One region of the Gracilibacillus sp. JCM 18860 genome, then DNA from elsewhere that is predicted to be linked to it. Evidence: riboswitches for the same ligand, from Rfam matches in the RefSeq annotation. Region 1 holds a riboswitch; each other region holds the start of a gene.

Region 1 (2,199 bases):
AGGAATCCCCGCGTTTTACATCTCTCGAATTTTTATCAACTGTTAAATCATCGATACTGACGAAGGAAGTGGATCGAGGCTTTTGATTTCGTAATTGTGCACGGATTCTTGCTAAAAGTTCCTCTAATTGAAATGGTTTGGTAATATAATCATTTGCTCCAAGGTCAAGTCCTGATACCTTGTCATGCACTTCATCCTTTGCGGTTAAAAGAATAACAGGGGTAGATGGGTCTATTTTTCGGAATCGTCGAAGTACTTCCAATCCACTCATACTTGGAAGCATAATGTCTAGTAGTACTAGTGCATATTTATTTTGTTGCAATAGTTCTAATGCTATTCTTCCGTCAGGAGCAATCGTTGTTTGATAATCCTCATATTGTAATTCGAGCTCTAACACTCGCGCTAATTTTTCTTCATCTTCTACAATTAAGATCTCCGTCATGTGTTCACCACCTTATTCTTTAATATAGCATATGGAAAAATATCTGCCCATCCTTTTCCATAACCTTAGTATTTTCATCGGTTTAATCAAAAATAGAAATTTCCATAAAAAATGTTGACTTTTTCCAAAGGGTAAGTTAGCATTGATAATATCAATTAAATAACGATTCTTATCCAGAGAGGTGGAGGGACTGGCCCTTTGAAGCCTCAGCAACAGACTATTCCAAGTACTGTGCTAATTCCAGTAGCGATCGCTAGAAGATAAGAAGAGCAGTGAGTAAAAGTATAAACCTCTTCTTATTTTTAAGAAGAGGTTTTTTGCGCGTTGGAAGGATAAGATTCGGGATTCTAAAATACATATGGAGAGAGGTAGAAAAATGACAACTATTACAAAAACAGCACCATTTCGCGCCGACCATGTTGGTAGTTTATTAAGACCAGCATCCTTACATGAGGCAATCGCCAAATACCGAAAAGGAAATCTTCCCTATGACGAGTTAAAAGAGATTCAAAGATCTGAAGTGAAAAGAATCGTCGATAAGCAGATTGAAGTAGGTTTAACAGCTGTAACTGATGGGGAATTCCAGAGACTATGGTGGCATACGGATTTTATGGAATACATCAATGGGGTAGAGGGCTATGTGCCAGAGCAAGGCTATCAATTTGCTAACCAAGTAACCGATGCGTATAATGTGCGTTTAACAGGCAAGGTTTCTTGGAATGAAAACCACCCATTTATTGAGGATGCTAAATTCCTAATCAAACAAATCGACGGAAGAGCCGTACCGAAGTTCACCATTCCAAGTCCTAACCAGTTCTTCAATACTGGAATTATTGGAGAAGAGTACTATGCAAGCTGGGACGAGTTTGCAGAAGATATTATTAAGGTATATCAGGATGCTGTGAAAGCATTTTATGATGTAGGTATCAGATATTTACAATTTGACGATGTTTATATTGCTGGTTTATCGTCTCCGAATCTACCATTTGCTGAATCAGATCAAGATAGACAATCCCTGATTGATCTTGCATTAAAGGTAGTAAATGGTGTGCTTGAGGTGAAGCCTGAAGATATGCAAATTACGACACATCTATGTCGTGGGAATTACCGATCTGATTGGGCATTTTCGGGAAGCTATGATTTGATCGCTCCTACTTTATTTGCCAAGGAAAAGGTTGATGGATTTTTCCTTGAATATGATGATGAGCGTTCCGGAGATTTCCAAGCATTAAAGCATATTCCGAGAAATGGGGCAAAGGTTGTTATAGGGGTATTTACTTCTAAAAATGGAGAGCTTGAGGATAAAGAAGAGATTAAAAGAAGAATTCAAGAGGCATCCGAATTTGTACCACTTGACCAAATTTGCCTTAGCCCACAATGTGGCTTTGCCTCCACTCACCATGGAAATGAGCTGTCTGAAGAACAACAATGGAATAAATTAAAATATATTGTAGATATCTCCAAAGAAATCTGGGGATAAAGAAAAAACATCGCTCCAGCCAAAGGGGCGATGTTTTTTAAATACGTTAGGAAAGCTTAAAATTTATAGCAACGAAGCGAAAATTTTGAAGTCCAACGTATAAGAAAAGCTAACGCATTCGCTAAAAGACGAGCGAATGCGAGTTTTACTAATATTTAAACTAGGTAGGAAGTAAATTTATGGTTTATTACAAGGTTCCGATATTTGTACGTAATGAGTTAGTGTCCTCTACGGTTTCGCTTAATAGTTTGGCAATTTCTTGATTACTTTCTGTCAG
Region 2 (2,199 bases), 520 kb from region 1:
TAACCCCATTAGGTGTGCTTGCAGGCCGATTAGGTTGCGATCTCTACATGTGAGGTGGATAAGTGGTGTAACATTTAGATGGAGTTGTTTCATTTTGACAGCCATCGCTAAATTACTGATTCGCGGTGTAGCAAGTGAATTATCCGCTAAAGTAATCGCATCCACACCTGCATCTTCCAGAGCTTTCGCCCCTTTAATAAACTCATCAATTTCTAGATGCTTTGGTGCATCTAATTCAACAATAACGGTATGCTGTTTCTTAGCTTTATCCACCAATGTCGGATTCGACTGGACAGTTTGGGAAGAAGGGAGTGTGATCAGTCCTTCTTTCACCTGGACGGTTTTGTCTAAAATAGGTGTTAGTCCCTCAATACCATCCTTTAAGGCCCTAATATGCTCTGGGGTCGTTCCACAGCACCCTCCGATAAGACGTACTCCTTGATCTCGGAATTCCTTTGCACATCGTTTGAAATAATCTGTTTGCTTGCTGTAAACAAGCTTGCCGTTTTCATATGCTGGTAGACTAGCATTTGGAAATGCTGATAAGTGTGCTCGCTCAGGTAATGGTACGGCTTCTAGTGACTCAATCATATGGTGTGGACCTAAACGACAATTAACCCCAACGACATCTGCACCAAGTACTTCTAGCTGTGTTAATACATCAGCTAAGGACATACCGTTTTCTAAAATACCAGGCTCATGCATCGATACATTTGTAATAATAGGGAGGTCTGTTTCTTTTCTTGCAATTTCTAGAACAGCGGTTAATTCGTCGATGTCATAATAAGTTTCTAATAGGATGCCATCTACACCTTCTAATAGAAGGCTAAATAATTGTTCCTTGAAGCTCCTTATGATGTCTTTTTTGGATGTGACTAGCTTTTGAATTCCTCGAATTCCACCAATCGTCCCAAGTACAAATGTTTCATTTTTTGCTGCTTGTTTAGCTAATTGGACAGCACGTGTATTTATTTGGTGTACTTCCTCCTCCAAGCCAAATCTTGCTAGCTTAATATAATTGGCTCCATACGTATTGGTTTGGATGATATCTGCCCCAGCGTCAATATAGGATTGATGAACTTGGAGGACCTCTTCTGGTTTTGATAGATTATATGCTTCAAAGCATTGATCAACCCCATGTGCGTAAAGTAAAGTACCTATCGCACCATCTGCTATGAGGATATTTTCTTTGAGAGCTTGTAGGAGTGATGATGTCATTCTTTCACCTCTTTTCTTTTCATAATCATTTATAAAAAACAAGCAATCTCCACTATAATTGCTGTTTTTTGAACAAAAGGCCCAGAAAAACAAAAAAATCTTCATCCCTTGAAAGATGAAGACTCTATATAAATAGATCTCACGTTCCTCATCTTTCAAGCGTTGTTGCGCTTGCTGGAATTAGCACCTTGTCTAATAAAGACGGTTGCTGAGGTATCACAGGGCCAGTCCCTCCACCTCTCTTGATAAGAGTAAAGCTTTATGAAGTTTTGTTGTCATTATATTACATTATAAGTAAAATACTTTCAAGTCATTTTTAATAAAAAATTGAATTTTTTTCCTAGATTGTTATTCAACTTGTTTGATAACAAGAATGATGGTATCATTGAAAATGATTCTCATTAAAAAGGAGATTAGATGATGGCAAGTTTAAAAAATCTTATAAAAGAGCGACGCTCCATTTCAAACTATAAAGAAAATCCTGTTTCTAAGGAACTAATGAAAGATTTATTAAGTATAGCTGTCTGGGTGCCCAATCATAAAATGACTGAGCCGTGGCGTTTTGTATTTATAACAGGCGAATCAAAGAAAAAATTAGCAGAAATCAATCGAGAGGTAGCGAAAGAAAAAGCAAAGAATGCCTCTGGTGAGGAGCTAGAGCAGATAGGCGAAAATGGCTACCAAAAGATCATGAACGTTCCATTTATCATTATGGTTATTAATACGCTTCATCCTCAAGAAAAACTGAGAGAAGAAGATTATGCTTCGGCTAGCTGTCTTATTCAAAATTTCAGTTTGTTAGCTTGGGAGGAAGGATTAAGTGTTTTTTGGAAAACTGGTAAATTGTCGTTTTGTGAGGAGACAGCTGCACTTATCGACTTGAAGGATGATGAACGAGTAGTTGGCTTACTTCAAGTCGGCTATCCAGCGAAACAAGTTAACCCTATTCCTAGAATAAATGTGAATGATAGAATAACAGAA
Region 3 (2,199 bases), 640 kb from region 1:
TGCGTGTGATGGATGGCTTTCCAATCCTGGATATCGAATCCATTCCACCGCTTCGTGTTCTTCTAGATATTCTGCTAATTCCTGAGCATTTCGATTATGTCTTTCCACTCTTAAATGAAGTGTTTCTAATCCTTGTAGTAACTGGAAGGCATTAAATGGGCTAAGTGCCGCACCGAAGTCTCTCAATAACTGGACACGCACTTTTGTGATAAATGCTAATGTTCCAAAGTCTATTGCATAACGAATTCCATTGTAGCTCGGATCTGGTTCAGTAAATTGAGGATATTTTTCTGAATTCCAGTTAAAACGACCTCCATCAACTATAATTCCGCCAATCGATGTACCGTGACCACCTATCCATTTTGTCGCAGAATGAACCACAATATCAGCACCTAATGTGATTGGTTTACAACCATAAGGTGTGGCAAATGTATTATCAACGATCAATGGTACACCTGCCTCATGAGCAATCTCTGAAACTTTTTCTACATCCAATACTTGAAGGCCTGGATTTCCGATAATCTCGCCATAAACTGCTTTCGTATTTTCATTGATGGCTTGACGGAAATTCTCAGGATCGGTTGGGTCTACAAATTTTACGTTGATTCCGTATCTTGGTAATGTTACAGCAAACAGATTATAGGTTCCGCCATACAAGTTCACACCTGCAACAATTTCGTCTCCCGCACTTGCTAGATTTAAGATCGATAGGGTGATGGCTGACATCCCCGAAGCTGTTGCAACTGCTGCAACGCCATCTTCTAAAAGGGCTAATCTTTTCTCAAAAACATCGACAGTTGGATTACCAATTCTTGAATAGATGTTTCCTGGTTCATCAAGTGCAAATAGTCTCTCTGCATGTTCTGTGTCATGGAAAACGAACGAAGTAGATTGATAGATAGGCACTGCTCTTGAACCTGTTGTTGGATCAGGCGCCTGACCACCGTGTAAATTTAAGGTCTCCGCATCATACGTTGAATTTTTAAAAGCTGTCATGTTAGTTTCCTCCTTGAATATTCCATTCATTTAATTAATATAAGTATAAAGAAAAGCCTTCTTCGACAAGAAGAAGGCTTTGGTTATCTACCAGCTGTCTCCCTCTTATCTATCAGGAATGTTTCCTGCAGGATTTAGCACCTTTTAAGCTGAAGCTTAATGGTTGCTGGGCGTCATCGGGCCAGTCCCTCTGCCTCTCTTGATAAGAGCTATTTAATTTTTATCGGATCAAAAAATCCTCTCTACATGGAGATAGAGAGGATTCAGTCTGAATAATTCGCTCTCTTATCTCTCCAAGCATGATCACTTAGTGGAATTGGCACCTTTATTAAGCCTTTGTGCTTAATGGTTGCCGAGGTTTCATAGGGCCAGTCCCTCCACCTCTCTTGATAAGATTTAATGTCAAATATTGTAATTCCGAGTGGATTACTTATATTTAATTTAGTTATTACATACTTTAGCATGGTAGACCACCACTGTCAACAAGTATTTATAAATTATTGAATATTTTTCTTTTAAGAGTATTCATGATTTATATCGACATGAAATAGCTTTTTTTTAATCCATTCATTTATGTTTTCAAAAAAATAGTCATCCTAGAAGGAGGTTTTATTATGACCAACTACAAAAAAAAGTTGCCATCGTAACAGGAGGTGAAAGTGGTATCGGACGAGAAACATGCTTGCAATTAGCCAAGAAAGGTGCACGCATTGCCGTTATTAATATTTCCGATGATAGAGAAACGCCTGCATCCATTTGATGCAGCCACTTCTCTATTTAAAATAAGCTAAAAGACCTTTGGTGATCCCTTCTGCTAAGTTATCTTGATAGTCCCTTGTTCGGATTGTGAGTAAGTCATGAGGATTCGTAATAAATCCCATTTCTAATAGGAGTGCTTTATTTTGATTGTTTCTTAGTACATAGAAATTACTACTTCGAACCCCTCGATCTCTCATTGTGACATGTTGAGATAAAGAGGACTGCATTTCATAGGCAAGCTCTTTACTATCTGGGCCAAAATAGTGTGTGCTAATTCCATTAGCAGAAACTATTGGACTTGCATTAAAATGTAGACTTATAAAAGCATGAGTCTGATAAGCATGACTTATTCTCAAGCGGGTGGCATGATCTACATAGCTATCATTACTTCTCGTTAATAATACCGTTGCACCTGCTTGACGGAGCTCACTTGCTATCTCAGAA
Region 4 (2,199 bases), 640 kb from region 1:
GTAGGACAATTAGCAGTAAAAACTCCTTGGCCAGGCTTGATGAAGGAGATATGGGGAAATAAAGATAAATTTCAATCGTATTTTCAATATGAAGGCTGGTATCTTTCTGGGGATTTGGCCTTACAGGATGAAGAAGGCTATGTCTTTTTTCAAGGTAGAAATGATGACATGATAAATTCTGCAGGGGAAAGAATTGGTCCATTTGAAGTAGAAAGTAAATTAATCGAGCATCCAGCTGTTGAAGAGGCTGGGGTTATTGGAAAGCCAGACGAATTACGTGGTGAATTAGTCAAGGCATTTATTACTTTACGTCAGGGCTTTACAGAGTCAGAGGAATTACTCGATGAGATTCGCTTATTTGTTCGCAAAAATCTTTCAGCACATGCTGCTCCTCGCGAAATAGAAGTAGTAGAAGAGCTACCAAAAACGAAAATTAGTGGAAAGATTTTGCGAAGACAATTGAAAGCACAAGAAATTCAAAAACAACAAACATGAAAAAAATAATACAACATACTCTTATTAAGAGCGGTGGAGGGAATGGCCCAATGAAGCCCAGCAACCTATAAACTCAATGTTTACAAGGTGCTAAATCCAGCAAACGTCAAAAGTTTGGAAGATAAGAGGGAAATAACTCTCTCTTGTTTTGATGAACAGGAGGGAGTTTTTTTCTTAAAGAAAAGCCGTCTTTAGGACATCGCCTCTAGGATTCGAAAGCGTCAAAGAAGCGTCCCTTTGACTAACGGACGGTCGCGTACCCTTTTGGGTTAAGGATAAGGAAAACCATTTACAATAGGAGGAGACAACATGACAGTAACCAAAATGAACTGGATCAAATTATTAGAGGAAGAGGCAAAACAAAAATTGACACCAACTGTGTTGGAATATTTAAATAGAAGTACGGAATCTACTTACGGTAATGAAGAAATAAAATTCAATAATCCGAAGAAAACGATCAATAAATTGCCTACAATACTATTAGGTGCAGTGGGAGCACAAACTTATTTCCATGAAGATGGTGAACTAGCGACAGCAAAAGCAGCAGCTGAAAAAAATATCCCTTTTATAGTAGGCATCAATTCATCCTACAGTGTGGAGGAAATTAGTGATGTATCCAATGAACATACATTATGGTTTTCCGCTAATCTATTACAAGACATTGATTTAACAAAGCACTTCGTCCAACGGGCAGAATTAGCAGGATATCAAGCCATTGTTATCCCATTATCAAATAATTCGGTTAATGGTATGGATTCGTGCGAAAAAGGTAATGGGAATTTTGTCGTAGATCCTATTTTTCATCGAAAAGCTTATGGAAAAGATAAAGAAGCTTTTCAACAGTTAATTCTTTCTGAATATAATACTTCGTCAGTCAATTGGGAGAAGATTAATTACCTTCAACAGTTCACGACATTACCTGTGTATCTCCAAGGTGATGTACAAGAACAAGACATTCGACAAGCCCTAAAATACCGTATTAGTGGAGTGATTTTGCCGAATGGGCTGAAGTTGAGGGCAATGAGAGATATAGTAGGAGAAGCATTTCATCTGATTGTGGAAACTGATGTTTATTCCAAGGAGGATATACAGTACTATTTGGCATCTGGCGCCGATGCAGTTTCTATTCAGAAGGCTTATATTTATGGGCTGAGTACAGATGGAATAAGTGGAGTTAAAAAGGTCATCGATCAATTGATATCATATTAGGAAGCAACTGAATCTGGGACAAAACTGAATAGAGAAGATGAGAATCTGAACGGTACTATGATTGAACGTAGTCAAAATACATATTTTTTTCTTTCTTATTGTCCCAGTTTCATATAACATTTGTCCTGCAATTGAGTAAAGTTAGTTGCTTATTTTGCAAGTCACACTCTCATTTTTGCAACTATCTCCATAATCTTGCAAGTCACACTCTCTTTTTTGCAACAAGCTCCATATTCTTGCAAGTGACGCTCACATTTTTGCAACAAGCTCCATATTCTTGCGAGTTACGCTCACATTTTTGCAACTAGCTCCATATTCTTGCAAGTTACGCTCACATTTTTGCAACAAGCTCCATATTCTTGCAAGTCACACTCTCATTTTTGCATCTCACTCTTTATTGCTATTAAATCACTTTCTGAATAATCTGACCACCATCTGTTCATAATTTATCTTAATGCGATACTAGTGAACATTTGTTTAAAAAATTTTAGTAAT

Evidence for each region. A riboswitch is a leader RNA that binds a small molecule or an ion and turns the genes downstream of it on or off. The one in region 1 is predicted to bind S-adenosylmethionine.
Region 2: it holds a riboswitch for S-adenosylmethionine, as region 1 does, so the genes downstream of both, ACZ5R4_RS15695 (bifunctional homocysteine S-methyltransferase/methylenetetrahydrofolate reductase) here and ACZ5R4_RS17925 (5-methyltetrahydropteroyltriglutamate--homocysteine S-methyltransferase) in region 1, are expected to answer to the same signal.
Region 3: it holds a riboswitch for S-adenosylmethionine, as region 1 does, so the genes downstream of both, ACZ5R4_RS20610 (PLP-dependent aspartate aminotransferase family protein) here and ACZ5R4_RS17925 (5-methyltetrahydropteroyltriglutamate--homocysteine S-methyltransferase) in region 1, are expected to answer to the same signal.
Region 4: it holds a riboswitch for S-adenosylmethionine, as region 1 does, so the genes downstream of both, ACZ5R4_RS20635 (alpha-hydroxy-acid oxidizing protein) here and ACZ5R4_RS17925 (5-methyltetrahydropteroyltriglutamate--homocysteine S-methyltransferase) in region 1, are expected to answer to the same signal.

Annotation. Positions count from the first base shown of each region.
Region 1 is NZ_AP043868.1:3,617,225-3,619,423, forward strand. It holds gene ACZ5R4_RS17920 (response regulator transcription factor) at 1-442, opposite strand, end outside; SAM riboswitch class I at 609-709, shown strand; gene ACZ5R4_RS17925 (5-methyltetrahydropteroyltriglutamate--homocysteine S-methyltransferase) at 819-1,922, shown strand; gene ACZ5R4_RS17930 (methyl-accepting chemotaxis protein) at 2,110-2,199, opposite strand, start outside.
Region 2 is NZ_AP043868.1:3,097,270-3,099,468, forward strand. It holds gene ACZ5R4_RS15695 (bifunctional homocysteine S-methyltransferase/methylenetetrahydrofolate reductase) at 1-1,218, opposite strand, end outside; SAM riboswitch class I at 1,364-1,470, opposite strand; gene ACZ5R4_RS15700 (nitroreductase family protein) at 1,639-2,199, shown strand, end outside.
Region 3 is NZ_AP043868.1:4,252,424-4,254,622, reverse strand. It holds gene ACZ5R4_RS20610 (PLP-dependent aspartate aminotransferase family protein) at 1-996, opposite strand, end outside; SAM riboswitch class I at 1,099-1,205, opposite strand; SAM riboswitch class I at 1,279-1,392, opposite strand; gene ACZ5R4_RS20605 (SDR family NAD(P)-dependent oxidoreductase) at 1,562-1,756, shown strand; gene ACZ5R4_RS20600 (N-acetylmuramoyl-L-alanine amidase) at 1,770-2,199, opposite strand, start outside.
Region 4 is NZ_AP043868.1:4,259,297-4,261,495, forward strand. It holds gene acsA (acetate--CoA ligase) at 1-495, shown strand, start outside; SAM riboswitch class I at 514-623, shown strand; gene ACZ5R4_RS20635 (alpha-hydroxy-acid oxidizing protein) at 805-1,704, shown strand.